Regions from separate parts of the Nonomuraea sp. NPDC005983 genome, predicted to be linked through region 3. Evidence: riboswitches for the same ligand, from Rfam matches in the RefSeq annotation. Region 3 holds a riboswitch; each other region holds the start of a gene.
What was found. A riboswitch is a leader RNA that binds a small molecule or an ion and turns the genes downstream of it on or off. The one in region 3 is predicted to bind thiamine pyrophosphate.
Positions count from the first base shown of each region.

Region 1 (10,039 bases), on a different contig from region 3:
CGTTTCACCCCTGAAGGCGACGTCGAACACCCGGGGAAGATCCTCCTCGGGGATCCCTCCACAGCAGTCGGTGACCGACAGGCAGGCCATGCCCGCGTCCACGGCCGCCCGGAGGACGACGGTCTGGTCCGAGGGCGTGTGCCTGATGGCGTTGACGACGAGATTCCCGAGGGCACGGCTCAGAGCGCCCGCGTCGGCCGTGACGGGAACCGCCTCGGCCGCCTCCGCCGAGAGGCGCACGCCCTTGGCGCGGGCCAGCGGCTCGGCCCCCGCGAGGGTGTCGGCGACCAGGTCCGCCAGGCCGATCTTGGACGGGGAGAGACGGAGGGCGCCCGCGTGGATCCTGGAGAGCTCGAACAGGTCGTCCACCATGGCTGACAGGCGTTCCACCTCCAGCTTGATCTGGGCGTGGTAGCGGGCGACGGTGTGCGGGTCGGCGACGACGCCGTCTTCGAGCGCCTCGGCCATGGCCCGCATCCCGGCGAGCGGGGTGCGCAGGTCGTGGCTGACCCAGGCGACGAGCTCACGGCGGGCGCCTTCCAGGGCGCGTTCCCTGGCGTACGCCTCCTCCAGGGTGTTGGCGATCGTCTGGAGCTCGGCGGGCAGGCCGCGCGGCGCGGTGAAGGGCAGGTCGCGCACCGCGGCGACGAGCCGCCTGCTCTCCCCCACCACCCGTCTGGCCAGAACGTACGCGACCCCGAGCCCGACCAGGCCGCCGACGGCGACCACGCTGAGCACGATGTCCCGGACGGGGCCGTCGATGATCATCTTCAGCGTGATCGCCACCACCCCCGCGAGCGTCGCGGCGATCGCCACCACCATGACGATCGCGAGCATGACCCCGATCGACCGGGTGCGGAGCCACCACATCACCGCGACGCCCAGGATCGCCACGAGCAGCCCCAGCCCCGCGGTGACCGCGATGATCATCCCGAGGTCGTCCATCGCGGCCTGCGCGGCCACACCTCCGTCTCCGGCGGACGCGAAGCCGGCAGCCGCGAATCCGGCCACGGCGGTCACGGCTCCGTCTCCAGCGGCTCGTACCGGTACCCGACCCCCCAGACCGTGACGATCCGCCGCGGTTCGGTGGGGTCCGGTTCGATCTTCTCCCGCAGCCGCCTGACGTGCACGGTCACGGTGGACGAGTCGCCGAACGACCACCCCCACACCTGGTTCAGCAGCGCCGACCGGCTGAAGGCCTGCCTGGGGTTGCGCATCAGGTAGGCGAGCAGGTCGAACTCGCGGGCGGTCAGCATCACCGCGCCGTCGCGCAGCCGTACCTCGTGTGCGCCCACGTCCACCACCAGGTCGCCGTCGCGCAGCACGCCCGTGCCGCCCGTGACCGACGCGCCCCTGGCGCGGCGCAGCACGGACTGGACCCGCAGCGCCAGCTCGCGCGGGCTGAACGGCTTGGTCACGTAGTCGTCGGCGCCGGTCTCCAGGCCGACCACGCGGTCGATCTCCTCGCCGAGCGCCGTCAGCATGATCACCGGCACCGGCCAGCGTTCCCTGAGCTTCTTGCACACCTGGAGGCCGTCGATCTTGGGCAGCATCAGGTCGAGCACCATCAGGTCGGGCGGCCTGGCCAGCGCGCGACGCAGCGCCTCGGCACCGTCGCCCACGCACTCGACCTCGTGTCCGTCGCGTTCCAGGTACCGCGCGACGACCTCCGCCACGGTCGGATCGTCGTCGACCACCAGGATGCGGGTGTTCACCTTCTCACCGTACGGCGGGCCCTGACGAGGGGAAGGGGAACCGACACCGACGTCATTGGTTCGTAAGCCTCGCGGATCATGTCCGCAGGACGTACGGTGGGCACATGGGTCGAGTAGTCATGCTCGTTATCGGCGCCCTTCTGGCGCTGTTCGTGTTGTTCAACTTCATCCTCCCCATGGTCGTGGGGCTGTTGAAGATCGCACTGGTCATCGGAGTGGTCGCGCTGCTCGTGTTCATCGCGGTCACCATGGTCGGTAAGTCGTCCTCGTCGCAGTGACGACGCTGTTCCTGTTCGATCCGTGGCTGGTGGGCGTCACCATGGTGGCGATCCTGCTGCTGGCCACGTGGGCCGCGACCCTGCTGCCTGTGAGCGGCACGGCGCGGCCCGGTTTTCCGCTGGTCTACGCCAGGCGTACGGCGTTCCAGCGTCAGCGTGACCCCGACGCGGCCGGGAGGCCGCGTCCGAGAGCTCCGTCACCGCGCCCCGCTTCCGGCTGAAGCGGGGCTCTGCGCACGAGCCCCGATCCCATCTCCTGATCGAAGGGCTCATGATCGATTCTCTCGTCACATTCGTCATCGGCGTGTCGGGCGGCAACGCCGCTCTCGGCATCGTGCTGTTCACCCTGACCGTCCGGGTCCTGTTGCTGCCGCTCGGCGTCAGGCAGGCGCGTGCCGCCCGCGTCAAGGAGCGGCTGGCTCCCAAGCTGCGGGAGCTGCAGAAGCGGTACGGACGCAGTCCGGAGCGGCTGTCCAAGGAGATGTCGGCGCTCTACGCGAAGGAGGGCAGTTCGCCCTTCGCCGGGATCCTTCCCGGGCTGGCGCAGGCGCCGTTCATGTGGCTGATCTTCCGGGTGGCCACGCATCCCACGGCGCTGGCCGGGCACCAGCTCTTCGGCGCTCCACTGGGCCAACAGGTCGCGGGTGTCGTGGCTAATTTCGGTCTGGTCAGCTGGCCGGTTTTGGTCTTTGCGGTGGTCATCGTGCTGATCGCGGTCGTGGCCTGGTTCGCGTCCCGAAGGATCAAGGTTTCCGAGGAGCAGCCGGAGCTCGTGCGGAGGCTGCTGCCGCTGCTTCCGTTCGGGGCCGTGCTGGCCGCGACGGTGCTCCCGCTGGCGGCCGCGCTCTACCTGCTCGTCTCCACGGCGTGGACGGCCGGGGAGCGGGCCGTACTCGCCGCCCGGCCGCTCTGAGACCGCGGCTACCCGGCCTCTCTCAGGGCGTGGACCTGCCCGTTCATCTTTCCGTTGGGGGCGGGCAGGATCGCCCACACCGTGGTGGTGTCGCCCTCGTGGCGGACTCCCCAGCTCTCCGCGACGTACTCGACGATGCCCAGCCCTCGTCCGCCGAGGGAGGACAGAGTGGGGCGGGACGCGCGCGGCTCGGTCGCCGCACCGCCATCGCTCACCGCCACCTCTACATGATCTTCGCTTCGCAGCCAGGCCACCCTGACCATCCCTGAGGGCAGCGGATGCGCGTGCCTCAGGGCGTTGCTCAGCAGCTCGCTCACCACGAGGACGGCATCGTCGATCGCTGGGGCGAAAACCCCGCAATCCTGCAGGTCAGTACTTAGACGCTGGCGGGCGACGGCGACACTGGACGGCGCGTACGGCAGCAGCACCACGCTTGACACACCCACCTCCCCGCTCCCAGTGCCCCCCGTGGGAACACACCCCGGTACGACCGAAATGCCCCGTTACTCAATCCCAGAAACCGCATCTCGATCACAGCTTGTACACATTGGACGATAGATCAGCGCATCCGTGACCACCTCGTTACCGCATCGGTGTGTCGGATCCGATAGTGGGAGCACGGCCCATGACGAGCTTCATCCTGGTGCCCCCTCCGGGGCGCGGATGCGCGCTCACCTCTCCGCCCTGGGCCCTGGCGAGGCTACGCACGATGTAGAGGCCGAGCCCGACGCCGCCGAACCTCCTGCGGTCGCCGCTGTCGGCCTGGACGAACCGCTCGAAGATCCGCTCGCGGTCGTGCGCCGCGATGCCGACCCCCTCGTCGTCGACCACCACGATCACCGTGCCGTCCTCCGCCCAGGCCTGGACGCCGATCAGGCCGCCCTCAGGCGAGTACTTGAACGCGTTCTCCAGGAGCTGCCCGAGGACGATGTCGGTCGCCAGCGCGTCACCCCGCACGGGCGGCAGGCCGTCGGGGACCCGCACCTCCACCCGGTGCCTGTCGGACAGCACCGGCAGGCCGAGCGTGGCCGCGCTGATCCGTTCGGCCAGGTCGAACGTCTCCACCCGCACGGCCGGCTCCTCCGCACCCGCGCGAGCGCCGAGCAGTAGGTGGTCCATGAGCTGCGCGAGCGACCTGGACCGCTCGGCGATGGTGTGGACGGCCGAGCGCCGCTCGTCGTCGCTCAGCTTGTCCCAGCGTGCGGCGAGCGTGCTCGCGAACCCGCGCACGATCGTGATCGGGGTCCGCAGCTCGTGGCTGGTGGTGGCCAGGAACAGATCCTTCGCCTCCTCCAGCGCCTTGGCCGTGGACACGTCCCGGAAGTCGACGACCAGCTCGCCCGTCTCCTCGATACGCGCGCTGACCACGTCCAGCCAGCGGCCGGTGTCGAGCTGGAAGGTCAGCTTCTCGCCCGGGTCCGGCACGGGGAAGGGCGGGTGCCCGCCGATCACGGAGTCGGCGGGCATGGCGGTGATCTCGGCCGCGGCGGGGTTCCAGCGCAGCACCCGCCCGGCGCCGTCGAGCACGGCGATGCCGTCGGCGCTGGCGTCGAAGATCGCCCGCTCGTGCGCGCGCTGGCGGACCGCGTCCTGGTAGGCCATCGCATTGCCGACGGCGATACCCGCGTGCCCGGCGAGCAGCTCCAGCAGTTCCAGCTCCACATGGCCCGGTTTGCGCCTGGCGAACAGCGCGTACAGCGCCCCGTAGGGGCGGCCGCCGACGGCCGCCAGGCCGAGCGCGATCGTGTGCAGGCCGCTCAGCTCGGCCCACACCAGCTCGTCGAGCCCCTGCGACTCCAGCATGACGGTCTTGCCCGTACGTAAAAGCTTGCCGACCAGGCTCGTGTGCAGGTCCGTGACGGTGCCTCTGATCGAGTCGGGTAGCTGGTACGTGCTGACCAGCCGGAGCAGGTCGCCCTCGATGAGCACGAAGCCGCCCGCGTCGGCGCCGGTCAGCTCGGTCAGGCTGGCGGAGATGCGGTCGAGGACCGCCGGCAACTCCAGCTCGGCGTTGATGTCGCCCACCACGTCCGTGAGCCTGCGCACCAGCCGGGCGCGGCGGGCCATGCGCTGCCCGGCGGCCTCGTCGGCCTCGGCCAGGTGGTGGACGCACACGTACCCCGCCACCGAGCTGCCCTGCCGCAGCGCGCTGATGTCGACCCGCAGGTCGAGCACGGTGCCGTCGCTGCGTACCCGTTTGGTGCGCAGCGACACCTGCCCGCCCGTCCGCACGCGTTCGAGCACCGCGTTGTGCTCCGCCGTCAGCTCGCCCGGGACGATCGGCACTCTGCGGCCGAGCACCTCCTCGGCGGTCCAGCCGAAGAGCCGCTCCGCGGCGAGGTTCCAGACGAGGACGGTCTGGTCCCTGTCGAGCGCGACCACCGCGTTGGGCGAACTGGCGAGTACCGCACTTGCTGTTTCCTGGTCACTACTGGCCCTGTAGTCCCCCACACCTCCATAGTGCCTGTGGCGTCGTGCCGCCGACGGGCGATCCGTCCGATACGCTGCGGTCACGGCTTTCCGAGGAGGGTGAGGGTATGTCGAGCAATGACCTCGATGCCCTGTTGCGGGTTACCTCCTCCACATATCGCGGAGAGGCGCCGCCCGACATCGCATTCGGCACCTACGACGGAGCCGTCGGCAGGCTGGTGCTGGCCGTGACGGGCAAGGGCCTCGCGGCGTGCAGCTTCGAGCCGGAGAACCGGGTGTTCGAGCAGATCATCCGGCACGTCGGTACGTTCGTCGGCCCCGATCCCGGCAGGCTCGACCCGGTACGCAGGGAGCTCGACGCGTACTTCTCGGGCCGGCTGCGCACCTTCGCCACGCCGGTCGATCTGGCGCTCGCCACGCCCTTCGCGCGTACGGTGCTGCAGAAGACGATGGCGGTGCCGTACGGCACGACCACGACCCTGGAGGAGATCGGCGAGCGCATCGGCAGGCCGCGCGCGCTGCGCGCGGTCGGCAACGCGGTCGGGGCCAACCCCGTCTGCGTGATCGTGCCGTGCCACCGGGTCGTGCACGCCGACGGCGGGCTCGGCGACTACGCGGGGGGCGTGGCCGCCAAGCAGCACCTGCTCAACGTCGAGAGGCGCGCCTCAGTAGCCCGATGAGCAGCGTCACGAGCGCGGCCACCACCGCCGCGCCGAGCGCCCCGTTCATCCAAGGCTGCCTGGTGAAGCCGATGGCCTCGCGGGCCGACGCCCAGAACGCGTCCCAGGCCTTCAGGGTGGGGGTCGAGGTGGTCAGCCAGTAGGCGACGAAGCCGAGCGCCCAGGGCAGCACCATGGACCACCGCGCGGGAGCGTCCTCGGCGGTGTTCCACCAGGTCGAGCCGCCGAGCAGGAAGTAGTCGACGGCGAGCACCGCGAACATCGGCACGAAGACCGCGCCGATCACGCCGAGGAACGCCCCGTACGAGGTCACGTCCACGATCAGGGCGATGACGACCGTGATCACGCCGATGGCGGTGGAGAAGATCCGCCGGTCCACCCTGGGCATGAGGTTCTGCAGGGAGACGGTGGTCGAGTAGACGTTGGCGAAGGACTGGTCGGTCTCGCGCAGCACCAGGATGCCGAAGAACAGCGCGCCGAGCGGCGCCGCGATGAACGGCTCGAAGACGGCGGTGCTGTCCTGGAAGACCGCGCCGGCCCCGGCGATGGCCACCGCGTAGACACCGAGGCCGAGGCAGGCCACCTGGGCCAGGGTGTAGCCGCCGACCACGCCGGTGAACGCGGCGCGGCTGGAGCGGGAGTGCCTGGCGAAGTCGGCCGCCATCGGCACCCACGAGACCGACAGCGCGATCACGTAGTCGACGGCGGGGGCGAAGGCCGTCCAGGACCCGCCGGTCTGCGGCTGCGCCTTGCTCAGGAAGACCACGGCGAACCAGACCAGCGCCACGATCACGCCGGCCGTGACGTACCTGCGCAGCAGCCTGATCGCGCCGAGCGGCCAGATCGTCAGCGCGGTGGTCAGCACGCCCGCGGCGATCACCCACACCTGGTAGGGCACGGAGGTCCCGAAGATCGCCGTAGCCGCCTTGGCGATCACCCACAGCTCGAACGCCCCCCAGCCGAGCATCTGGACGATGTTCAGCACAGTCGGGACGTAGGAGATCCGCGTCCCGAACAGGCCGCGGAGCAGCACCATCGCGGGACGCCCCGTCTGCGTGCCCGGCACCGCCGCCAGGCCCACCATGGCCGTGCCGATCAGGCTGCCGACGAGCGCCGCCACGAGCGCCGCGGTGAGGCTGAGCGGCGTGCCCTGGAGCGGGTCGAGCAGAAACAGCGCGCCGGAGAAGCCGAGGAGGCTGACCCCGAGGTTGGCCCAGAGCGCGCCCTGGTCGAGCACGCCGAGGGTCTTCGGGGGAGCCTCGTCGAGGGTCAGCGGAACTTCGTTGACGCCATGCGTCATCGCACACTCCCTACGCCGGCATTACCCGGACAGGTTCATGCGGTCGGCGACGGCTTCCAGTCGCCCTCTCAGCCCGATAGCCCCGAGCTCCCGCGGTTGGACGTGTAACGAGCTGCGATCACCCCAGCTCGCGCCCCAATGATGCACCATTCGCCCGCATTCAACTACCCCACCCCCGGCTACTCCCCTGCGCCCGCTCCTCCCGCGTGATCAAGACAGGGGACTTGCTCACCTACGTCAACAAGGAGGACGTCGGCGACGTCACGCTCATGTGGTCGCGCACATGCAAGGCGGCCTGGGGCGTGATCAAGGTTTCCCCGCGGGCGACCGGTGCCATCCTGCTCGCCACCGATCTCAAGGAGAAGGGGAAGACGTCCTACCGCAGGTATACGGCGGGCAAGGGCGGACGTCACTGGGGGCCGATGTTGGCGGTGGCCCCCCGGGAGATGCGTGTACGCCTGGGCCGAGGCGTCGACCGGCCGCACCGTGAAGGACTCCGGGCATGGGCAGACCGCGATGGCGTGCCCGGGTCTACCCGGTGAGCCCTACCCGGCCTTTCACGCCGACCACACGGCGTCGCCTCGGCCGCTGACTCCCCGCTACGGCGGTTCGAACGGAACCGCTCGCACCGCGGCTACCGCACGGGGACGGCGAGCTCGCGGCCGCGGTAGAAGCCTTCCCGCTCCGCGACGACATAAGGGGCCATGGCCTCACGTCGACGCGTCTCGGCCTCGGAGGTCCGCCAGGAGTCGCACGCTTCCTTGGTGTCCCACAGCGACACCCCGGTGATCTCCTGCTCGTCCTCGGACCAGTACGCATAGGCGTGGCGCAGACCCTGCGGGTACGGGCTCGGGCGCCATGCCCTTTCGAACTCCTCCAACATGCCCGGTTTGATGCGGCGCGTCGTCACCCAGACGAAGTGCTCCCTCATCGCAGCCTCCTCCGGAACTCCGATTCGGCTTGATGCGCTCTCTCCATCCACCATAGTTCGCTGCTGGGCCCTCCCCCGGTCCTCGATCGCTCCCGGCCCTGTGGGCCCTATTGCCCCGCCGCCCAGAAAGCTGATGCTCTGCCACAATCCGTCAGCATGAAGATCACGCGTAGCCGAACGGTAGTGATCGCTTGCGTGCTCGGGCTGGCGGCGTGCACGGCCGAACCATCACCGGTGGCCGGCCCGCCGGCTTCAGCGGGCCGACCGAAGACGTCCGCGTCGAGCGCGGCACCGCAGTCGTCCCCGACGGCCTCTCCGGTTTCGACGCCTGAATGGCAGTCGGTGGAGCCGGACGGTGAGCAGTACGCCACCGCTCTGAACGATGTGGCGGCGACGGGTCCAGACACGGCCTGGGCGGTCGGTCATCACGCCGGCGCGGAGGACGAGTCTCCCCGGGGAGTTCTGGTGCGCATGGACGGCCTGCGATGGCGAGCCGAGCAGAACATCTGGGGTCGCATCTCCGGCGCGCTCAGCTCGGAGTTGAGAGCAGTGGACGCCGACGACTCCGGCAACGCCTGGGTCGTCGGCAGCGTCGATGCCATGGGTGAAGACGGCCCGGATCTCAAACGGTTCCCCTTGGCCTTGCGCTGGGACGGCCGAAACTGGGAGATACACACGCCCTTCAAAGACGCCTGGGACCTGCACACGTCCTTCAAAGACCGCAAGGATCATTGGCTGACCGACCGACTGACCGACGTCGCCGTGGACGGCCGGCGAGCGGCTCTGATCGGGCTGCGCGGCCTGGAGTCCGCCGGTGAGATCAGCTCGCCCACCCTGTTGACCTGGAACGGCAGGCGTTTCAGCAGGCGGGAGTATCGGCGTGGAGGCAGGTTCAACGCCGTGGACGCCGGAGCGGGGCACATCTGGATCGCGGGCATGTCGTCCAGCGGCCGATGCACGGACTCGCACCCGGCGATCTGGCACAGCGCGTCCCCCGGTGGCGCGCCGACGCAGATGAGGCTGCCCTGGCTGGGACGCGGCTCGTTGCGGCATATCTGGCAGAACGGCCCGTCCGACGTGTGGGCGGTGGGCGAGACCGGCACCCGGTGGGCCTGCGACCAGGACGGTCCGGGCGGACCGCTGGTCCTGCACTGGAATGGAACCTCCTGGAAGAAGATCAAGCTGCCCCGGTGGAAGGTGACGCTGCAGAGCGTCACCGCCTTCGCCGCTGACGACGTGTGGGTGGCCGGTGTCGAGTACGGCGGCGACGATGAAGCCACGCGGGTCACGTTGCTGCGCTACAACGGACGACGATGGACCCGCGACTACCGCGGCGTCGCCGGCGGGGTCTGCGGTGACGGCTTCACGATCACTCGTGCCCCCGCCCCCTCCCGTCTCCTGCTGGCCGGGAGGGCGGGCTGCGGCGACGACGAGAAACCCTCCCTCCACGTCCGCCGTTAGGCCGTGTCCGGAGTTTGGATCTTAGGTGGGTCGGAGGCTTCGCATCCAGAGGATGGCGCCTCGCAGGTGGAGCCCGGCGAGGTAGCTGTCCGGGGTCTTGTCGAAGCGGAAGGCCGGCCCACGCCGCTCCTTGATCTGAAAGGGCGACCAAGATCTTCAGGACACCAGAGGCCGGTACATGTACGGGGTCGTGGTGGTCAGCTGCGCGAACCCGAGCCGCAGCAGGATCGGACGGCTCTCGCTGGACGCGTCGACCTGCAGGTAGCGGTAGCCGCGCTCGGCCGCGATGCGGGCACGGTACGCGATCAGCGCCCGGTAGACGCCCCGCCCG
Region 1 is NZ_JBEXUP010000042.1:10,110-20,148, reverse strand. Features, by position in the region: gene ABZ297_RS19945 (HAMP domain-containing sensor histidine kinase) at 1-1,020, opposite strand, end outside; gene ABZ297_RS19940 (response regulator transcription factor) at 1,017-1,715, opposite strand; gene ABZ297_RS19935 (hypothetical protein) at 1,820-1,993, shown strand; gene ABZ297_RS19930 (DUF6412 domain-containing protein) at 1,990-2,214, shown strand; gene ABZ297_RS19925 (membrane protein insertase YidC) at 2,265-2,906, shown strand; gene ABZ297_RS19920 (ATP-binding protein) at 2,915-3,352, opposite strand; gene ABZ297_RS19915 (PAS domain-containing sensor histidine kinase) at 3,489-5,357, opposite strand; gene ABZ297_RS19910 (methylated-DNA--[protein]-cysteine S-methyltransferase) at 5,444-6,016, shown strand; gene ABZ297_RS19905 (cytosine permease) at 5,982-7,316, opposite strand; TPP riboswitch at 7,307-7,420, opposite strand; gene ABZ297_RS19900 (hypothetical protein) at 7,523-7,858, shown strand; gene ABZ297_RS19895 (hypothetical protein) at 7,951-8,247, opposite strand; gene ABZ297_RS19890 (hypothetical protein) at 8,719-9,708, shown strand; gene ABZ297_RS19885 (GNAT family N-acetyltransferase) at 9,865-10,039, opposite strand, start outside.
Region 1: linked by a shared signal. The riboswitch ahead of ABZ297_RS19905 (cytosine permease) and the one ahead of ABZ297_RS38025 (FAD-dependent oxidoreductase) in region 3 are both predicted to bind thiamine pyrophosphate.

Region 2 (10,039 bases), on a different contig from region 3:
AGGTCGCAGGCTGGGGGCCATGAGCGAGACGACGAACGACATGATGTACGACGTGATGGTGGCCGGCGCCGGTGCGGCCGGGCTGAACGCCGCTCTGGTGCTGGCCAGGGCCCGCCGCCGGGTGGCGGTGGTGGACACCGGGGAGCCGCGCAACGCCCCGGCCGCGCACATGCAGGGCTTCCTGTCCCGCGACGGGATGCCTCCGGCGTCCCTGCTGGAGGTGGGCCGGGCCGAGGTGGCCGGGTACGGCGTACGGTTGATCGACGGCCGGGTGGATCACATCGACGACCACAGCGACGGCTTCCACGTGCACCTGGCCGGGGGCCCGGTGCTCAGGGCCCGCCGCATCCTGGTGGCCACCGGGCTGCGCGACGAGTTGCCCGAGCTCCCCGGCGTGCGGGAGCGGTGGGGCAGGGACCTGCTGCACTGCCCGTACTGCCACGGCTACGAGGTCCGCGACGAGCCGATCGGCGTGCTCGGCACCCACCCGGGCGCGGTGCACCAAGCGCTGCTGCTGCAGCAGTGGTCGGCCGACATCGTCTTCTTCCCGCACGCTCTCGACCTGACCGGCGAGGAGCGCGAGCGGCTGGCCGCCCGCGGGGTCCGCGTCGTCGACGGCGAGGTCAAGCGGCTGATGGTCGACGGCGACCGGTTGCGCGGGGTGGAACTGGCCGACGGCCAGGAGGTGCCGCGCAGCGCGGTGTTCGTCTTCCCGCACATGGTGCCCCGCGACGCCCTGCTGACCGGCCTCGGCTGCGAGCGAGACGAGAACGGCTGGGTGCGCACCGACCCCTCGGGCCGCACCAGCGTGCCGGGGGTGTGGGCGGCGGGCAACGTCGTCAATCCGCGGGCTCAGGTGGTCACCGCGGCCGGCATGGGGTCGGCGGCCGCGATAGCCGTCAACAACGACCTGGTCGAGGAGGAGGTCGCGCGGGACGTCGAGGACTACCTCGCGGCGGACCCGCGCTGATGGCCGAGCTATCCGATCACTCGCCCTGTCCCTGCTGATGTTCTCTTCGGCACGAGGAAGATCCCCGGCCAGGGGACCACTCCCGGAACGCGCGCCGTGGAGCTCATCGCGGCGGAGTCACCCGAGCCAGCGCGCGGTGGGCCAGGTTTCGAGCCGCCACGCGCTGTCCCAGAACATCCACTCGTACTCGGTCGCCCGGCAGAACGCCTCCGCCATGGCCTGGCGTGTCGCGGGGTCGGCGGAGGCGGCCAGCCGGTCGACGATCGCTTTGGCCTGCTGCACCGAGGCGGCGAAGTTCGCGTCGGAGTAGGTGGCGATCCACGCCTGGTACGGATGGTCGCTCGTGCCCGCCGTGCGTTCCAGCAGCGCCGCGCCGACGTCCTGGTACACCCAGAAGCACGGCAGGACCGCGGCGGCGAGCACGGGCAGGGGCGCGGCGAGCGCCGTGGCCTGAAGGAACGACGAGTAGGCCAGGCAGGTCGGCGAGGTGGCGACGCCCGCCACCTCGTCGGCCTTCAGCCCGAACTCCTCGAGGTAGCCGGTGTGCAGGGCGCGCTCGACGGCGAGCGCCGTGTGCGCGCTGCCGGCGAAGAACGTGGCGTCGGCGGGGTCGGTGGCGCGCACCGAGGCCGTCGCGAGCACCTTGGCGTACGCCACCAGGTAGCGGCCGTCCTGGACGATGTAGAACGCGAAACGGTCCCTGTCGAGGGTGCCGTCGCCGAGGGCGGCGTTGAACGGATGGCTGTGGATCGCGTCGAGCAGTTTGGCCGTGCGCGCCCAGATCTCCTCGCAGAACATGCGACGTCCCTTCGCTAGTACGAACTAGATCAGGTTCTACGGGTGTGATCTCAGCCCGGCTCTCCGGGCACCCCGCGTCGCGATCGACAGTAGCAGAGGATCAGACAGGCCACGGTTGACCTCAAGTTGAATTGAGGTTCTATGCTCGGGCGCCGTGTCGTAGATGTGCCATGACCGATGGCGCCACCCAGGTTGCTTGATCGCGCGAAGTGCCCCCTGGTTGACTCCTCCTGCTATATGAGGAGGAAACGACGATGTTAGCCAGAACGCTGATCGCGGTAGCTGCGCTGGCGATCCCCCTGGTCGCCGTCCCGCCGGCCGTTGCGGACACCCCACCGCCCGACGCGGCCGCCGCCAAGAGCGTGACGCTGATCACCGGGGACCGCGTGACCGTGGACGGTGACCGTGTCGACTTCGAGGCGGGTCCCGGCAGGAAGGATGTCCGGTACGTCACGGAGGGCACCAAGGACGACTGGACGCTCATCCCGCTGGACGTCGCCGGCGACGTGGCCAGGGGTGTGCTGGATCGCCACCTGTTCCAGGTTCCCCGGTTGATCGCGGATGGGCTGGATGACGCCTCGGTCAAAGGGCTGCCGCTGATCGTGCAGTATCGGGACGGGGCCGCGCCCATGACCGCCCTGTCCGGCGCCCGTACGCTGGCCTCGATCAACGCCGTGGCGGCCACCGCTCCGCGCGAGCGGGCCGTGTGGACGCAGCTCGACCAGGACAGCTCGGTGGCGAAGGTGTGGCTGGACGCGCCCGTCAAGGCCTCGCTCGACCGCAGCGTTCCGCAGATCGGCGCGCCCGAGGCCTGGCAGGCCGGGTTCACCGGCGAGGGTGTCAAGGTGGCTGTGCTGGACACCGGCGTCGACGACAAGCACCCCGACCTCGCCGGCCGGGTGGAGGCCGCGCGGAACTTCACCGACAGCCAGGACGCCGTGGACCGGAATGGCCACGGCACCCATGTGGCCGCCACGATCGCCGGTCAGGGCGTCGCAGGGACGCCCGCGCGCAAGGGTGTCGCGCCCGGGGCCCGGCTGCTCAGCGGCAAGGTGCTGAACGACCGCGGCAGCGGCAGCGCCTCCGGCATCATCGCCGGCATGGAGTGGGCCGCCCAGCAGGGCGCCAAGATCGTCAACCTGAGCCTCGGCCACCCGGACGAGCCCGGTCTCGACCCGCTGGAGCAGGCCGTCGAGCGCATCTCCGCCAGCAGCGGTGTGCTCTTCGTGATCGCGGCGGGCAACGACGGCCCGGGCGCGAGCACGCTCGGCAGCCCGGGCAGCGCCGACTCGGCGCTCACGGTGGGCGCGGTGGACTCCGAGGACAAGCTCGCGAGCTTCTCCAGCCGAGGCCCCCGCGTGGCGGACTTCGCGATCAAGCCCGACCTGACCGCCCCCGGCGTGGACATCACCGCCGCCCGAGCCGGCACGACCGGCTACATCGCGTACTCGGGCACGTCGATGGCCACCCCGCACGTCGCCGGCGCCGCCGCCATCCTGGCCCAGCAGCACCCCGACTGGACGTGGCAGCAGCTCAAGGCGACCCTGGTCGGCTCGGTCAAGCCGGGTGGGCCACTCACCGAGAACGGCGCCGGGCGGGTGGACGTCGCCAAGGCCGTCAAGCAGACCGTCACCGCCGACGCCGGCACGCTGTCCTTCGGGCACCTGCGCTGGCCGTACGAGGACAAACCCATCGAGCGGACCCTCACCTACCGCAACTCCGGCACCGCGCCGGTCACGCTCGACCTCGCTCTGGACGCGCCCGAGGGCGTGTTCAAGCTGGGCGCCACGCAGGTGACCGTGCCCGCGAACGGTACCGCGGCGGTCACCGTCACCGCGCAGGTGAAGTCGTCCAGCCCCGGCGCCTTCCCCGGCCGCATCACCGCGACGGGCGGCGGCGTCACCGCCTCCACCCTGGTCAACCTCTCCACCGAGGCGGAGAGCTACGACCTGCACGTGAAGATGATCGACCAGCTCGGTACGGTCCCCGACCGCCCGGACGACTACATGCCGATGACGCTCATGCCGGAAAACGGCGGCGACCCCATCAGCATCGGCGTCAACCACGGCGACAGCGAGGGGCCCGTCCGCGTGCCCGCGGGCCGCTACCTGGCCTATGCCGTCCTGCGGACCGCGTTCCCCGACGGTCACGTGGAGGTGAGCGTGGTGCCGGTCCCCGGCCTGGAGGTCAAGGCGGACCGGGAGCTCGTCTTCGACGCCCGCGACGCGCGGCTGCTGAACGTGGCGACCGACCACGCCGACGCCAGGACGGCCGGGGAGACCTTCACCTTCATCCAGGACCGCAAGGACGGCCAGCAGTGGGGGGCGCGGTTCTCCCTCGACCGCTTCTCGCTGCCGCGGAACGTCTCGCCTGATCCGCTGCGTTTCCGCGTGTCGCCCACTGAGGGAAAGGCGCCCGGGTTCCGCTTCGAGACGTTCACCCAGCTGGCGGCCCTGCGCGCCGACGGCAGGTTCACCGACACGCCCTACCAGTACAACCTGCTGCTGCGCAGGGAGGGATCCGTGCCGGGAGCGTTGAAGGTGCGTGATCGCGAGCTGGGCACCGTACGAGCGCACATGGCCACCCTTCGGGCCGACGCCACGGGCGCGTTCGGCGCGGCACCCGTCACCGACGGCCCCGCCGGGTCCTACACCTCGTGGAGCCAGGCGGTCGTGTCGTTGCCGGCCACGCCGACCTGGTACTTCACGCCAGGCATACCGTGGCGGCGCTCCATCGAGACCATGCCGAACGGGCGTCTCCACCAGACCGACGAGTACGCCGAGGCCGACTCCTACCGGGCCGGCCGTACCGAGAAGGAGTGGTGGAACACGGGCGTTGTGGGCCCGGCCCTGCCGAGCACCGCCACCGTGACCAGGAACGACAAGGCCTTCACGCTCACGCGCATGCCGCTGTGGTACCCACCCCGTCCCGGTCGCTCCGCCGTGAGCAGCGACTACGGCAGCGGCACCACGACGCTCCTGCGTGACGGCCAGGTCGTGGGGACGGCCAACAAGCTGCCCGGTACGGTGACCTTCCCCGTCGAGTCCGGTTCCGGGCGTTTCCAGCTCGTCCTGGACGGCACGGTCGACCCCGAGGCCAGCGAGCTGTCCGCCAAGGTCAGGACGGAGTGGTCGTTCACCTCGTCGGGTGCCGGTCCCGTGCCGCTGTTCGTGCTGCGCGCCTACCCCGAGCTCGACCTGGACAACGCGACCAGGCCCGGGGTGCTCGCGCTGCCCCTGCGGCTGGAGCGCATGACCGGGGCGACCCGGCCGCTGTCCCACGTCGGCGTCGAGGTGTCGCGCGACGGCGCCTCGTGGATCCGGGCCGTGGTCGTGCCCACTGGCAAGGACACCTGGAAGGCGATTGTTCCGGTCCTTCCGCGGCAGGGGGAGTTCGCGTCGCTCCGCCTCACGGCGCGTGACACGGCGGGCACCTCGGTCAGCCAGACCGTGGAGCGCGCCTTCCGCGTGCGCTGAATCCGTGCGGGGGTGCCGCGCGTGGCGGCACCCCCGCCGCAAGTAGGGCCGATGTGTCCTTGTGGTGAGGTCAGGTGAACGTTCCCGGTCAGAGCCGAGTGCGGAACTGCTCGTCAGGGGCGGGCGTGAACACCGATGCCTCCGGAGACGGTGAGGTTGTACTTCACGACAGCTTCGTTAACGGCAGGCCGCGTGGGGTGCGCGGCGGCTCGTAGCGGTGCATCCCGGGCGAATCCCCGCTCGAGAGGCTGGCAGGTCGCGGCGTGCGGGCTGCGCGTCGCCCTGATCCCGCAGCACCGTCTTCTCCCCCACCAGGGCGGCGAGCCGATGCCGTTCGAGGCTGTCGGCAACCTGTCCACGGCCTGCCCCGAGTGCCTGACCGCGCTCGCCCCGGCACGCCCGGCGTGACGCGGGCCGCCGCGCGTAGAAGCACGCGGCTGCGGGCTCGTGGCGTCGGCCAGCCGATCGGCAGGATCACGCTGTGAGGGCGCACTGGGACGTTACCGCCGATCAGGGGAACGCTTTGACCAGGCGCTTGACCGTGCCTGCAGCACGCGTTGTAGCGGGGCCTTTGAGCCTTGCCTCCACCTGCGTGGTGGGTGTGCCGATTAAGTTCCTGACTGATGAGGCGGGCCTTCGGCCGGTATGCGGGGCTGTGTGTCGCAGGCTGGCCTGGAGCGGGTGTTCTTCCTGGATGACGAGGACCATGTGTTGGTGGGCCGTCGTCGTGACGAGCACATGAAACTCGGGTTCGGTCTGCAACTGGTGACCGTCCGCTGGCTGGGGACGTTCCTGGAGGATCCTCTTGATGTGCCGATGGCGGTGCTGGATTTCGTCGCTGAGCAGCTCGGGGTCGCTGATGCGTCGCAGGTGAAGCGGTACACCGAGCGGGCCAAGACGGATCCGGGTGATGATCTTCCCGATGATCCACGGTGCGGCCGGTGAGGGCCTGGTATTCGCCGAGCTGCCCGACGTCGACCTGAGCCTCATCGGTACGAGCGTGATCGACGATCGTCTCGTGCTGCTCGACTACCGCGTTGGCGGGGACTGGCTCAGAACGCCGAGTGGAACAGCCAGTGCTGGAGCACGCCGCGGTCGCCGTCGATCGTGACGTGCTCGGGTGGCAGGCGGCGTGAAGTCCCCACAAAGTGCTCAATGGATGAGCACTTTGGGATGGAGGATGGGTGATGTCACCCGCTGAGGAGGGAACCACCCGATGCTGCGAGGCCTCACCACCGTCAGCTTCTTCGCCGACGACGTCACCGCTGCCGCCCGCTGGTACACCGAACTGCTCGGCATCGAGCCGTACTTCGCGCGCCCGGCCGAGGGGACGCCCGCCTACGTCGAGTTCCGCATCGGCGACTACCAGCACGAACTCGGCATCATCGACAGCCGCTTCGCCTCCCGCCCCCGCCCCGAGGAGGCCGGCGGCGCGGTGACCTACTGGCACGTGGATGACGTCGAGGCCGCCTTCGAACGGCTGCTCTCCCTGGGCGCCACGGCATACGAAGAGCCGGTCGAGCGCGGTCCCGGCTTCGTCACCGCCTCCGTGGTCGACCCCTTCGGCAACGTCCTCGGCGTCATGTACAACCAGCACTACCTGCAGGTCGTGGGCCGATGATGCACTTCGCGGACGCCACCCAGTGGGAGGCGTGGCTGGCTGGGCACCACGAGAGTGAGGACGGCGTCTGGCTGAAGATCGCCAAGAAGGGGTCGGCCGCCGACTCGGTCACGATCGCGCAGGCGCTGGAGATCGCGCTGTGCTACGGCTGGATCGACAGCCAGCGCAGGTCCCATGACGAGCACTTCTACCTGCAGCGGTACTCGCGCCGCCGCAAGGGCAGCCCCTGGTCGCGGGTGAACGTCGAACGCGTGGAGGCGTTGACTATCGCCGGGCGGATGCGTCCGCCGGGCCTGGCGCAAGTCGCCGCCGCCCAGGCGGACGGTCGCTGGGCGGCCGCCTACACCGCCCAGCGCAACGCCACCGTCCCGCCCGACCTGACCGCCGCACTCGCGGCGCATCCGCAGGCCGCCGCCCGTTTCGAAGCGCTCGACAAGACCGCCCGTTACCTGGTGATCCTTCCGCTGCTCAAAGCGCGGACCCTGGAAGCGCGCGCGGCCCGCCTGAACAGGACGCTCTCCGACCTGCTGAATCAGTGAAGCAGGACGCGATGACCGAGGAGGGCGCGATGCTTCTACCGCCACCCGCCCGGCAGGGAGCCCGCAGCAACACCGCCCAGCTCCCAGCTACCGTGACCTGAGGAGGAACATGGACGATGCCGCCCGCGACAGCAGCGCACGCCTTTCCGTGGGAGTAGCGGTCTTCGACCGTAAGGGGCGGGTCCTCCTTCTGCGTCAAGCAGCGGGCAACTCCGCACCGGGCCGCTGGGAGATGCCCGGCGGGTTGGTGGAAGACGGTGAGCTCCCGGAGTGCGCGGCGAGACGTGTACTCCAGGGAGTCGGCTTGGCCGACGTGGACATCGCCACGTACGCGGGGCAGCTCGACTACGCCGCCGCTCGGGACGTCATCCGGCAGTCGGTGTTCACGGCCCACGTCGATTCGGCGGACATCATCCTGTCTCCCGACCATGATGGCTACACCTGGCGGCATGCCGATGCCCTTCCCGCCGTCCGCGTGGAGGTCCTGGACTTGGTACGCCGTGTCGCGCCGCCGAAGCCGCGACTGGACGTCGAGGAGTGGCAGCAGAGCCTGCCACGCTGGCACGTCGGCGCCAACGCCCTCGTCCAAGATCAGGACGGCCGGGTCCTGCTCGTGCGCCCCGGACGGAGCCGCACCTGGCAGCTCCCCGGTGGCCAGGTCGATGCGCACGAGACTCCCCAGGACGCGGTGGGCCGCGAACTACTTGAGGAGACCGGCCTGGATCTCCCGGTCGGACCGGTGATCGCGATCACTTTCGAGCACCCGAGCCCCGGCTGGGATCATCCGACCCAAATCTGGCTGTTCGATCTTGGAACCATCGACTCGACCACGGCCCGGATCTCCGCACAAGACCCCGATATCGCCGAGCACCGCTGGGCACACCTCGACGAAGCGGAGCGACTCCTCGGCCCGGCGCGCACCGCACGTCTAAGGGCCGGACACGACGGTCAACGCCAAGGCAGCCCAGCCCTCGTTACCATCACCGACCCGGAGTGGTGACAGGCCAGCCCAGAGGGGGTGCGGCCCTCGCCTGCGGATGCGGCGTGGGGCCGGCAAAGTCTCCTGATGTTCTGCGTTGGCCAACTGATCGAACAGGAGGCGCAGGGCTATCTCACCACCGAACGCGCCAGGCCGGCGAAGCGCCTCGTTCAGCCGGGCTTTGAGGTAGGCGCGGATCTCGGCCGAAGAGGGGGCCGGTAAGAAACGTGTCGTGAGCCCCAAACGGCGTTGATCTTGCTGTGACTTGCCTGCTCAATGCTGGGCGGTCATGAAACACCCCCCGATGCACATCGACGAGCTGGTCGAGCACTGGACGATCCTGGACGACGAGCACGACCTCATCGCCGGAAAGCGCGACGCCACGCGACTTGGCTTCGCGATCTTGCTGAAGTTCTACACGCAGCACGGCCGGTTCCCGCGCGGTCGTTCAGAACTGCCGGACGACGTGGCCGAGCACGTGGCCAAGCAGGTCCAGGTTCCCGCCTCAGAGCTCGGCTTCTACGAGTGGTCCGGCTCGACGATCGAGTACCACCGCAGTCAGATCCGCACGCACCTGGGCTTTCGCACCTGCACGACCGCGGACGCCACCAAGCTGGCGGTGTGGCTGGCCGAGAACGTCGCGCACGCCGAGCGGCGGACCGAGCGGGTACGAGGGAGTTGCTCAAGCATCTGCGCGAGGAGCGGATCGAACCGCCGACGCCGGGCCGGGTCTCCCGGATCGCGGCTTCGGCTCTGCACAACGCGGAGGTCACCTGGTCGGTGCGGATTACCTCCCGGTTGAGCCCCGAGACCACCCAGCGCATCTGCGCGCTGGTCGGCATCGACGATGCCAGCCACGCGGGAGCCGAGGCGGCCGGCGACGGCCAGGAGCCTGCCAGCGAGACGGCTGCCGAGGACGACGACGAGGACTTCGACGTGCTGGCGTTCATCAAGTCCGCGCCGGGCAACGTGAGCCTGGAGTCGATGATGACCGAGATCCGCAAACTGGCGGTGCGCGCGATCGAGCTGCCGCCCGGGTTGTTCGCCGACGTGACGCCCAAGGTGCTGGCGTCGTGGCGGGCCCGGGCGGCGGTGGAGGCACCCTCGCACATGCGCACCCACCCGCGCGAGCTGACCGTCCTGCTGCTGGCGGCTTTGGTCCACGAGCGGGAACGAGAGATCACCGACACGCTGGTGGAGCTGCTCATCGCCACGGTGCATCGGATCAAGGCGCGGGCCGACAGCAAGGTGACCAAGGAGCTGATCAATGCGTTCAAGCGGGTGACTGGGAAGGAGAACATCCTGTTCAAGGTCGCCGACGCCGCCCTGGGCCACCCCGACGATCCGGTCCGCCAGGTCATCTTCCCCGCCGTCAGCGGCGGCGAGCAGACGCTGCGCGACCTGGTGCACGAGTTCAAGACCAAGGGCCCGGCCTACCGCACCACGGTGCAGACCACGGTGCAGACCACGTTGCGCGCCTCCTACACCAACCACTACCGGCGCGGTCTGATCGCGCTGCTGGACACCCTGGAGTTCAAGAGCAACAACACCGCCTACCAGCCGGTGATCGAGGCGCTGAAGCTGATCCGCCGCTACGCCAAGGCGGGCAACACCACTTACTACCCGCGCGGCGAGGTGGTGCCCGAGCACCGCGGC
Region 2 is NZ_JBEXUP010000068.1:13,367-23,405, forward strand. Features, by position in the region: gene ABZ297_RS26915 (NAD(P)/FAD-dependent oxidoreductase) at 20-970, shown strand; gene tenA (thiaminase II) at 1,088-1,768, opposite strand; TPP riboswitch at 1,758-1,853, opposite strand; gene ABZ297_RS26925 (S8 family serine peptidase) at 2,023-5,244, shown strand; gene ABZ297_RS26930 (DUF4158 domain-containing protein) at 5,890-6,189, shown strand; gene ABZ297_RS26935 (VOC family protein) at 6,461-6,865, shown strand; gene ABZ297_RS26940 (YdeI/OmpD-associated family protein) at 6,862-7,404, shown strand; gene ABZ297_RS26945 (NUDIX hydrolase) at 7,514-8,404, shown strand; gene ABZ297_RS26950 (DUF4158 domain-containing protein) at 8,673-9,185, shown strand; gene ABZ297_RS26955 (Tn3 family transposase) at 9,164-10,039, shown strand, end outside.
Region 2: linked by a shared signal. The riboswitch ahead of tenA (thiaminase II) and the one ahead of ABZ297_RS38025 (FAD-dependent oxidoreductase) in region 3 are both predicted to bind thiamine pyrophosphate.

Region 3 (10,039 bases):
GCATGGGCTTCACGGACCTGCTGACCCAGTTCGTCTTCCCTGGCGGCTTCGAGCGCTACGCGATCGTCGGCCGGCCCCTGCCTCTCCCGTAAGGCCTCCATTACCAGGAGTTTGACAGCCGCCGCCCAGGGCAATTCCAACTACGGAAAGTCACCAAGGTTCAACCCAGGGCCACTTCTCGCAGCCCCGTCACCCGCCCGATCCCCCTGCGGGCGGGTGACGGGCCCCTCCAAAGCCCTGGGAGAGCCGCCCCTCGGACGGCTGAGCCAACCCCCCAGATGGCCAGGAACGAGCCGTAACGGTGCCAGGCCACGTGCGGGTCAGAGGCCGTCTCCCTGGAGGCCCTCAGCCCCGTACGGCGGTAGGCGCCCAGGTGGCCTGCCGTACAGGATGGGGTGTCAAAGCGTCACAACGCGATCAGGCGGGCAGCGCCGCCGGCGAGAGCCGCTGGAACACCTCGCGCGACGCGCTCGACCGGTTGAACGTGATGAAGTGGATGCCCGGCACGCCCTCGTCGAGCAGCCGCTGGCACAGCTCGGCCCCGTGGTCGATGCCGAGCGCGCGGACGGCGGCCGGGTCGTCGGCGACCGCCTCGAAGCGGGCCGCGACATCCGGCGGGAACGGCGCTCCGGAGAGCTGCTCCGAGCGCGCGATCGTGCTCATCTGGGTGACCGGCATGACGCACGGGATGATCGGCGTCTCGCACCCGCGTGCCGCCACCCGGTCGCGCAGCCGCAGGTAGTCGTCGGCCTGGAAGAACATCTGGGTGATCGCGTAGTCGGCCCCGGCCTCGCACTTGCGCACGAAGTACTCGGTGTCGGACTCGACGGACGGCGAGCGCGGATGCTTGAACGGGAAGGCCGCCACCCCCACGCAGAAGTCGCCCGCCTGCCGGATCAGCCGCACGAGCTGCTCGGCGTAGAGCACGCCCTCGGGGTGCTTGATCCACTCGGCGCCCGGGTCGCCGGGAGGGTCGCCCCGCACGGCCAGGATGTTGCGCACCCCCGCGTCGGCGAAGCGCCCCACGAGGTGGCGCAGCTCGCGGATCGAGTGGTTGACCGCCGTGAAGTGCGCGACGGGGGTGAGGGTGGTGTCGTGGGCCAGCCGCTCGACGATGTCGACGGTGCGGTCGCGGGTGGACCCGCCCGCCCCGTAGGTCACCGACACGAACGTGGGACGCAGCGACTCCAGCTCGCGGATCGCCCGCCACAACTGCCGCTCCCCCTCGTCGGTCTTCGGCGGGAAGAACTCGAAGGAGAACGACCGGCCACCTGAGGCGAGGAGCTCGCGGACGGTGGGAACACGATCGGGCAGGATGGAAGGTCGACCAAGCGCCATGGCCCCAGGTTACCGCGACCAGCCAGGAGCCAGCGGGCACAGAGCTGCCTGGAGATCCGAGTCTCTCCACCCGGCTACTACGCTCAGGGGCATGACCACTGACGCCGCGAGCATGGACACCCTGCGCGCACAGGTAGATCGTTCGCTGAGGGAGTTCGTCGAACGGCAGCTGCCCACCCCCGTGGACGAGGAGCTCGAACCGCTCCGGACCGCCGCGCACGAACTGTTGTCGGGCGGCAAGCGGTTGCGTCCCGCGTTCTGCTACTGGGGGTGGCGCGGCGCGGGCGGCACCGACGTCCCCGAGATCTTCACCGCCGCCGCGTCGCTGGAGCTGTTGCAGGCCAGCGCGCTGGTGCATGACGACGTGATGGACAAGAGCGACCTGCGCAGAGGCATGCCGGCCGCGCACCGCCGCTTCCAGACGCTGCATGAGAAGTCCGGCTGGCACGGGTCGGCGGAGCAGTTCGGCGAGGGCGTGGCGATCCTGCTGGGCAACCTGCTGCTGATCTGGTCGGGCGAGATGTGGCGCACCAGCGGCCTGCCGGCGCGGTCGCTGGCGGCGGCGCAGCCCGTCCACGACCACATGCGCACCGAGCTGATGTGCGGCCAGTACCTCGACCTGCTGGAGCAGGCGCACGGCGAGGGCACGTTCGAGTCGGCGCTGCGGGTGGCCCTGTTCAAGAGCGGCAAGTACTCCGTGGAGCAGCCGCTCAGGCTGGGCCTGGTGCTCGCCGCCGGCGAGCGGGCGCCGTGGGTGGACGAGCTGTGCGAGGGGTACGGCACCCGCGTCGGCATCGCGTTCCAGCTGCGTGACGACATCCTGGGGGTGTTCGGCGACCCCGCGCAGACCGGCAAGCCCGCGGGCGACGACCTGCGCGAGGGCAAGCGGACGATGCTGGTGGCCCGCACCCTGGCCGCCGCCTCCCCCGCGGCGGCCGCGACGGTGCGCCGCCTGCTCGGCGACCCCGCCCTGGACGAGCAGGGCGTGACGACGCTGCGCGACATCATCGACGGCACCGGCGCGCTCCAGGAGTGCGAGGACCTCATCGGCGACTACCTCGGCGAGGCGCTCGCCTCCCTCGAGCAGGCTCCGATCACCGCCGAGGCCCGGGCCGCGCTGGCGGAGCTGGCCATCGCGGCGACCTCGCGCACTACCTGACCCCCCGCGCCCGCTGCCGGGCGCGGGGCGGCCTTCGGCGAGCGTCAGGCGCTTGGTGCCGAGCGCCTGACGTCTCCGTCCAGTGGCCAGGCGCTCGGTGGCGAGCGCCTGGCCGTTTCAGCGGGCCAGGCGCTTGGCGAACTCGGCCGCTGCCGCGCCCGGATCGTCGGCGTCGGTGATGGCGCGCACCACCACGACCCGGCTGACCCCGTACGACATGACCTCGTCGAGATTGCTGAGGTCGATGCCGCCGATACCGAACCACGGCCGGTCCGTGCCGAGCGCCGCCGCGTGCCTGAGTAGCGGCGGGCCGGGCGCGTGCCGGCCGGGTTTGGTGGGCGTGGGCCAGATGGGGCCGCAGCAGAAGTAGTCGACGCCCTCCTCCACCGCGGCGGCGGAAGCCTCTGCGGTGGAGTGGGTGGACCTGCCGATGAGGATGTCGTCGCCGAGTATCTCTCGCGCGACGGTCACGGGAAGGTCGTCCTGCCCCAGATGGAGCACGTCGGGACGGGCCGCGACGGCGATGTCGGCCCGGTCGTTGACCGCCAGCAGCCGGCCGTGCCGGTCGCAGGCGTCGCGGAACACCTCCAGGAGCGCGAGCTCCTCGCGCGCCTCCAGCCCCTTCTCCCGCAGTTGGACGATGTCGACGCCACCGGCCAGCACCGCGTCGAGGAACTGTGCGAGGTCGCCGCGATCACGGCGGCCGTCGGTGCAGAGGTAGAGCCGCGCGTCAGAAAGCGAGGGCTTGGGCACGCCGCTTGACCTCGGTATGACGTCCGGCCCTGATCGCCTCGATGGGCGAACCGGGCAGTGATTCGTCTGGTGTGAAGAGCCAGCGCAGCGATTCGACGTCGTCGTATCCGGCGTCCTGCAGCACGGTCAGCGTGCCAGACAGGCCCTTCGTCACGTCCTTTCCATCAATGAACACCGCGGGCACCTGAGGCCCGCCGCTACCACGCCTCACGCCGAGGAGCTTGTGGTCCTTCAAGAGCTGCTTGGCCCGCCCCATGGACAGGTCCAGGCGTTGGGCAACTTGGGGGAGAGTGAGCCACTCGTCGATGAGCTGTTCGGTCTCCCGGTCGATCTGTGCAACAGAAAGCGTCACGAACCCACAACTACCACATGGCACCCATGCTCAAACAACACAATCCCGTAGGGCGACATCTGGATCTACCAGGCGTTCCGCGTCGAGGCGGTGGCCGCCCTCGATGATCCTGCGCCCCTGGACGAGGTCCCGGGGGCGGTCGACGGCGAGCACCGCGGCGAGGGTGTCGTCGGCGGTGAGCCAGCAGGCCGACCACTTGCCGCCTGCCTCGCCCCGGTAGAGCAGGCGCTCGCCCGCCGGATGGTGCCCGGCGTACTGCACCATGTGCCCGAACTGCTCCGACCAGAAGTACGGAACCGGGTCGTACACCGCCTCCTCGCCCAGGATGGTGGCCGCGGCCACCTCGGGGGCGTTGAGCGCGGTGTCCCAGTGCTCGACCCGCAGCCTCGTCCCGTAGCGGCGCGACCACCACGCCGCGCAGTCGCCCACCGCGAGCACGCCCGGCATGGACGTGCGCAGGCGCTCGTCGGTGACGACGCCGTTGTGCAGGTCGAGGTCGGCGCCGGCGAGCCACTCGACCGCCGGGCGCACCCCGATGCCGGTGACCACCACGTGCGCGTCGACGAACTCGCCGCCGACCAGCTCGACGCCGCCCTCGTCGACGGACGCCACCATCGTCTCGAGCCGCAGGTCGATGCCCTCGTACCAGGGCTGGGTGCGGGCGCCGATCTCGGCGCCGACGGCGTGGACGAGCGGGGTGGGCCCGGCCTCGATCACGGTGACCGCGCAGCCGGCGCGGCGGGCCGCCGTCGCCACCTCGGCGCCGATCCAGCCCGCGCCGATGACCGCCACCCGCGCTCCCCGGACGAGCCTGGCGCGCAGTTCGAGCGCGTCGTCGAGGGTCCGCAGGACGTGTTGCGGCCCGTCTCCGGGCAGCGTGATCGGGTCGGCTCCGGTGGCGATGACGAGGTGGTCGTAGCCCAGCTCGCCCTCGGTGGTCTCCACGACGCCCTCGCGCAGCGCCTTGGCCGAGACGCCCGGCCAGAAGTCCACTCCCAGGGCGTCGAGGTCGGCGTCGACGAAGCTGGAGTCGGCGGTTCCGAGCAGCACCGCCTTGGACAGCGGCGGACGGTCGTAGGGGCGATGCCGCTCCTGACCGATCAGAGTGATCCTGCCGTCGAACCCGCGTCCGCGCAGCGCCTCGACGCTGCGGAGCCCGGCCAGCCCCGCTCCCACCACCACGACATGTCTCACGTTCATGACCATAACGGGGCCCGTGCCGGCGCGTGGCCCCGAGGCCTTAGGCTGAAGACGTAAGACGCGCGGGAGTCCGGCCGTTACCGGGCTGAGAGGAAGGCTTGACCGGGCCTTCGACCGCAAGACACCTGATCCGGATCATGCCGGCGAAGGGAGCGGACATGCAGGTCGTGGTGGGTGGCGGGATCATCGGGCTGTCGGTGGCCTGGCGCCTGGCCCGCGCCGGCCGCCCGGTGACCGTCGTCGACCCGGCTCCGGCCTCGGGCGCGTCGCACGCGGCGGCGGGCATGCTGGCGCCGGTCAGCGAGGTCACCTACACCGAGGAGCCACTGCTCCGCCTGGGGATGGCGGCTCTGCGCAGGTGGCCGTCCTTCGCCGCCGACCTCATCGCCGACGCCGGCCTCCCGACCACCGGCCTCGCCCGCCCCGCCCCGGGGCCCTGCGCCGAAGGCGGGCCCGGCCCCCGTGCCGGGGTGCTCGGCTCCTCCGCGCTCCCCACTGCCGAGGCCGGCGGGCTGGATCTCCGCTCCGACGGGACTCTCGACGTGGCGTTCGGGGCTGACGACCTGGCCGCGCTCGACGAGCTGGCCACGTTCATGGAGAAGCTGGGGCTGCCGGTCGAGCGGCTCACCGGGCGCGAGTGCCGCCGTCTGGAGCCGATGCTGGCGCCGTCCGTCCGTGGCGGCGTGCTGGCCCCCGGCGACGCGTGGGTGGACCCGCGCCGCGTGACCGCCGCGCTGCTCGTCGCGTTGGAGCGGCGGGGCGTGCCCCTCGTGCGGGCGCGCGTCACCGAGCTGATCCGCGAGGGCGGTGCGGTCACAGGCGTGCGGCTGGCCCCGCCCGGCCCGCCGGAGACCACGCCTGGCCACGGTGTGCCCACGGCGATCGGGCCCGGCCACGGCGTCCCTGCGGAGATCCCGGGAGGCGGCGACGTGCCTGGGGAGATCCGGGCGGAGCGGGTCGTCCTGGCGGCGGGGGCGTGGAGCGCCGAGCTGGCCGAGGTGCCCGTCCGGCCGGTCAAGGGGCAGATCATGCGGCTGCGGTCCCCCCAGCCGCTGCTCGGGCGGTGCGTGCGCGGCACCGTGCACGGCGCGTCTGTGTACCTGGTGCCGCGGGGCGACGGCGAGCTGGTCGTGGGGGCCACGCAGGAGGAGCTCGGGTTCGACCGGCGGGTGACGGCGGGCGGCGTGTACGAGCTGCTGCGCGACGCCCGCGAGCTGGTGCCCGGCGTCACCGAGCTGGAGGTGGCCGAGATGGTGGCCGGGCTGCGTCCCGGCACGCCTGACAACGTGCCGCTGATCGGGCCGAGCGCGACGCCGGGGCTGCATCTGGCCACCGGCCACCACCGCGGCGGGGTGCTGCTCGCTCCGCTCACCGCGGCCATGCTGCAAGGCGAGGAGAGCGAGCTGGCGCAGCTCTGCTCACCCCTGAGATATCGGGATATTTCATGAATGTGACGATCAACGGGGCCGCCCAGGAGGTGCCCGACGGCATCACCGTGGCGCAGGCCGTCCAGACCCTGACGACCGCCACCACCGGCGTGGCGGTCGCGGTGAACGGCGAGGTGGTGACGCGGAGCACCTGGGAGACGACGGCGCTCAGCGACCGCGACACCGTCGAGGTGCTCACGGCGGTGCAAGGTGGATGACCTGATCATCGGCGGGGAGAAGTTCTCGTCCCGGCTGATCATGGGGACGGGCGGCGCGCCCTCGCTGGAGGTGCTCGACCAGGCGCTGGTCGCGTCCGGCACCGAGCTGACCACGGTCGCCATGCGGCGGCTGGACCCGTCGGCCCGCGGCTCCGTCCTGGACGTGCTGCGCGAGCGCGGCATCAGGGTGCTGCCGAACACGGCGGGCTGCTTCACGGCCGGGGAGGCGGTGCTGACGGCCCGGCTGGCGCGCGAGGCGCTCGGCACCGACTGGGTCAAGCTGGAAGTCATCGCCGACGAGCGGACACTGCTGCCCGACCCGATCGAGACGTTCGACGCGGCGGAGCGGCTCGTGTCCGAGGGCTTCGTGGTGCTGCCGTACATCGGCGACGACCCCGCGCTCGCCCGGCGGCTGGAGCAGGCGGGCTGCGCGGCCGTGATGCCGCTCGGCGCGCCCATCGGGTCCGGGCTCGGCATCCGCAACCCGCACAACATCGAGCTGATCGTGGAGGCCGCCTCGGTGCCGGTGATCCTCGATGCGGGCATCGGGACGGCGAGCGACGCGGCGCTGGCGATGGAGCTGGGCTGCGACGCCGTCCTCCTGGCGACGGCGGTCACCAGGGCGCAGCGGCCCGACCTGATGGCGGCGGCCATGAAGGCGGCCGTCCAGGCCGGGCGGCTCGCCCACCAGGCAGGCCGCATCCCCCGCCGCCGCTACGCCGAGGCGTCCTCCCCGACCACGCCCTGAACCCCGCACCAACGCCCCTGCCCCTGGCCCCCTCCGGCCCCGCCGGCAGGAGGGGGCGTCCCGCTCGGAACCACCTTGCGCTCCTCTCCCGGAGAGGGGTGTCACCCCGTCGCCGGCCGGGCGTTCGTTCCCGCGCATGGGTCCGTTCGGCGGGGTGTGGTGATGTTGGTGCGGTGGACGGATCGTTATGTCCCGCTCCCTTCGTGGTGGGCGCGTTCCAAGGGGCACGGCTCGGCATCGGTTTCGGGTGGTCAGGCCCTGCCAGTAGCGAAACGCCCGTAAACTCAGCGGGGTGGACACGACGACGGCGGACCCCTTGGTCGGGCGACTTATCGATGGGCGCTACCGCATCGAGTCCCGCATCGCCAGGGGCGGGATGGCGACCGTCTACCTCGCGCTGGACATACGGCTTGATCGTACGGTCGCGCTGAAGGTCATGCACGGCTCGCTGGCCGCGGACCCCGCGTTCGTGCGGCGCTTCATCGGCGAGGCGAAGTCCGTCGCCAGCCTCTCGCACCCCAACGTGGTGCACGTCTTCGACCAGGGCACCGACGGCGACGTCGTCTACCTGTCGATGGAGTACGTGCCGGGCAAGACGCTCCGCGACATCCTGCGCGAGCGCGGCAGGCTGCCCGCCCGCGAGGCGCTGGAGATCATGATCCCGGTGCTCGCCGCGCTGGGGGCCGCGCACCAGGCCGGGATGGTCCATCGCGACGTGAAGCCGGAGAACGTCCTGCTGACCGGCGACGGCCGCGTCAAGGTCGTGGACTTCGGTCTGGCGAGGGCGATCGAGGCCACCAACCAGACCCGCACAGGCGTGATGATCGGCACGATCGGCTACATGTCGCCCGAGCAGGTGACGACCGGCGGCGCCGACGTGCGCAGCGACGTCTACGCCGCGGGCATCATGCTGTTCGAGCTGGTCACGGGCCAGCAGCCGTACGACGGCGAGACACCGATGTCGGTGGCCTACCGGCACGTCCACGACACGGTCCCGCCGCCGTCGTCGCTGCTGCCCGAGGTGCCGCCGCTGATCGACACGCTGGTGACGCACGCCACGGCCCGCGAGCCGCAGGACCGTCCGGCCGACGCGACGGCGATGCTGGTGGCGGCCGTCGACGCGCACCGGATGCTGCCCAGGCTGACGAACCCGCCGCTGTCGCACTCGGGCGCGCACTCGGGCGTCCACTCCGGGGCGCACTCCCACCCTCCTCAGACCAGGCCGCCGGTGGCGCCGGCGCACACGCTGATCCAACCGCGCACCGAGGTCGCGCCGCCGCCCGAGCCGCGTAAGAGCTCCGGGTTCAGGCCGAACTGGTTCCTGGTGGTGCTCGCCGGCGTGATGGTGGTGGCGGTGGCGCTGACGGGCTGGTACTTCTCCCAGACCGCCTACGTCGCCGTCCCCGACCTGGTCGGCAAGAACCTGGCGGCGGCCAAGCAGAACGTCACCGGGCTCGGCTTCCAGGTGCGCGAGGCCGAGGGCCAGTACGACGAGAAGATCGCCGAGGGCCTGGTGCTGAGCACCGACCCGGTCGCCAAGCAGGAGGTCGAGAGCGGCGCGGTGATCACGCTGGTGCCCTCGCTCGGCCCCAAGCGGATCGTGGTGCCGAAGGTCGAGGGCATGTCCGCGGCCGACGCCCGCATCGCCGTCGCCAACGCGGGGCTGACCGTGGGCCAGGTCAAGCGGCTGGCGGACCAGCAGATCGAGCGCGACAAGGTGATCCGGACCTCGCCGCAGGTCGGCGAGAGGGTCAAGGAAGGCACCCGGGTCAACATCTACGTCAGCGCGGGCATGGTGATGCCCGACGTCGGCGGCATGCCGAAGGACGAGGCCGCCGCCTACCTGGGGCAGCAGGGCTTCCAGGTGCAGGTCAACGAGGTCGACGACGACGCCGAGCCCTGCACGGTCATCGCCCAGTCGCCGAAGGCCAAGGCTGAGGTCAACCGGGGAGCGGCCGCGATGATCACCGTGGCTCGCTGCCAGACCGACTTCTGGGACTACTGGACCCGCGGCGACAACGAGGGCCGCGACGACCAGGACGTCCGGCTGGTGCCCGCGGTGATGGGCAAGAACGTCAACGACGCCAAGCGCGAGTTGGAGCAGCTCGGCTTCAAGGTGCAGGTGCGCAAGCTGGTGGGCGACGGCGTGGTCCACTTCCAGCGCCCGACCCCGAACAGCGAACGCCCCGCCGGCGCCCAGGTGTTCCTCTGGCAGTGACCGGCAGGGAGGCGGCAGGGAGGCGGCGCGGACACCTGTGCACCCTCCAGCCCAGGCCGGGCGCGCGGGCTCAGGCCAGGTGGCCGTGTAGGCGCACTCTGGCCAGGCCGCCGTCCGGGTAGATGTCGACTCGGACGTGCGTCACGGGGCCTGCGGGGGCGAGCCGGAAGCGGTGCGGGGTGTCGGGCTGGAGCCGGGTCCGGGGAAGCAGTTCGGTCTCCTGGTCGCCGTCGAGGCCCGTCATCGACAGCCAGCCGGGGGCGTTGAACAGCAGGTTCGTGGTGTCGATCTCGGCCAGCGTGACGAGCCCGCGCCCGGCCAGGCGGATGACCAGCCACTCGTTGCCCTCCTCGCGGCGGCGCGCGGTCTCCCAGCCCTCCGCCTGGTGGCGGGCCAGCCCGGGGGCGAGGGCGTTGTTGGGCGAGGAGTAGAACGCGTTGGAGCAGGCGGTGACGAGCCCGCCGTTCTGCAGCGCGGCCAGGTCCAGGCTGAGGCCGTCGTAGACGGACAGGTCCTGACGGACCTCGCCGTGCACTCGCAACCGGGCGATCCCCCCGTCGGGATACATGTTCAGCCGGATGTGGGTGTACCGGGCGCTGTCGGCCACGTCGAAGTGGTGCTCGGCG
Region 3 is NZ_JBEXUP010000138.1:1,973-12,011, forward strand. Features, by position in the region: gene ABZ297_RS37995 (GNAT family N-acetyltransferase) at 1-92, shown strand, start outside; gene metF (methylenetetrahydrofolate reductase [NAD(P)H]) at 418-1,338, opposite strand; gene ABZ297_RS38005 (polyprenyl synthetase family protein) at 1,430-2,497, shown strand; gene thiE (thiamine phosphate synthase) at 2,615-3,250, opposite strand; gene ABZ297_RS38015 (Rv2175c family DNA-binding protein) at 3,228-3,602, opposite strand; gene ABZ297_RS38020 (FAD-dependent oxidoreductase) at 3,633-4,802, opposite strand; TPP riboswitch at 4,855-4,971, shown strand; gene ABZ297_RS38025 (FAD-dependent oxidoreductase) at 4,961-6,250, shown strand; gene thiS (sulfur carrier protein ThiS) at 6,247-6,447, shown strand; gene ABZ297_RS38035 (thiazole synthase) at 6,440-7,195, shown strand; gene pknB (Stk1 family PASTA domain-containing Ser/Thr kinase) at 7,488-9,413, shown strand; gene alc (allantoicase) at 9,484-10,039, opposite strand, start outside.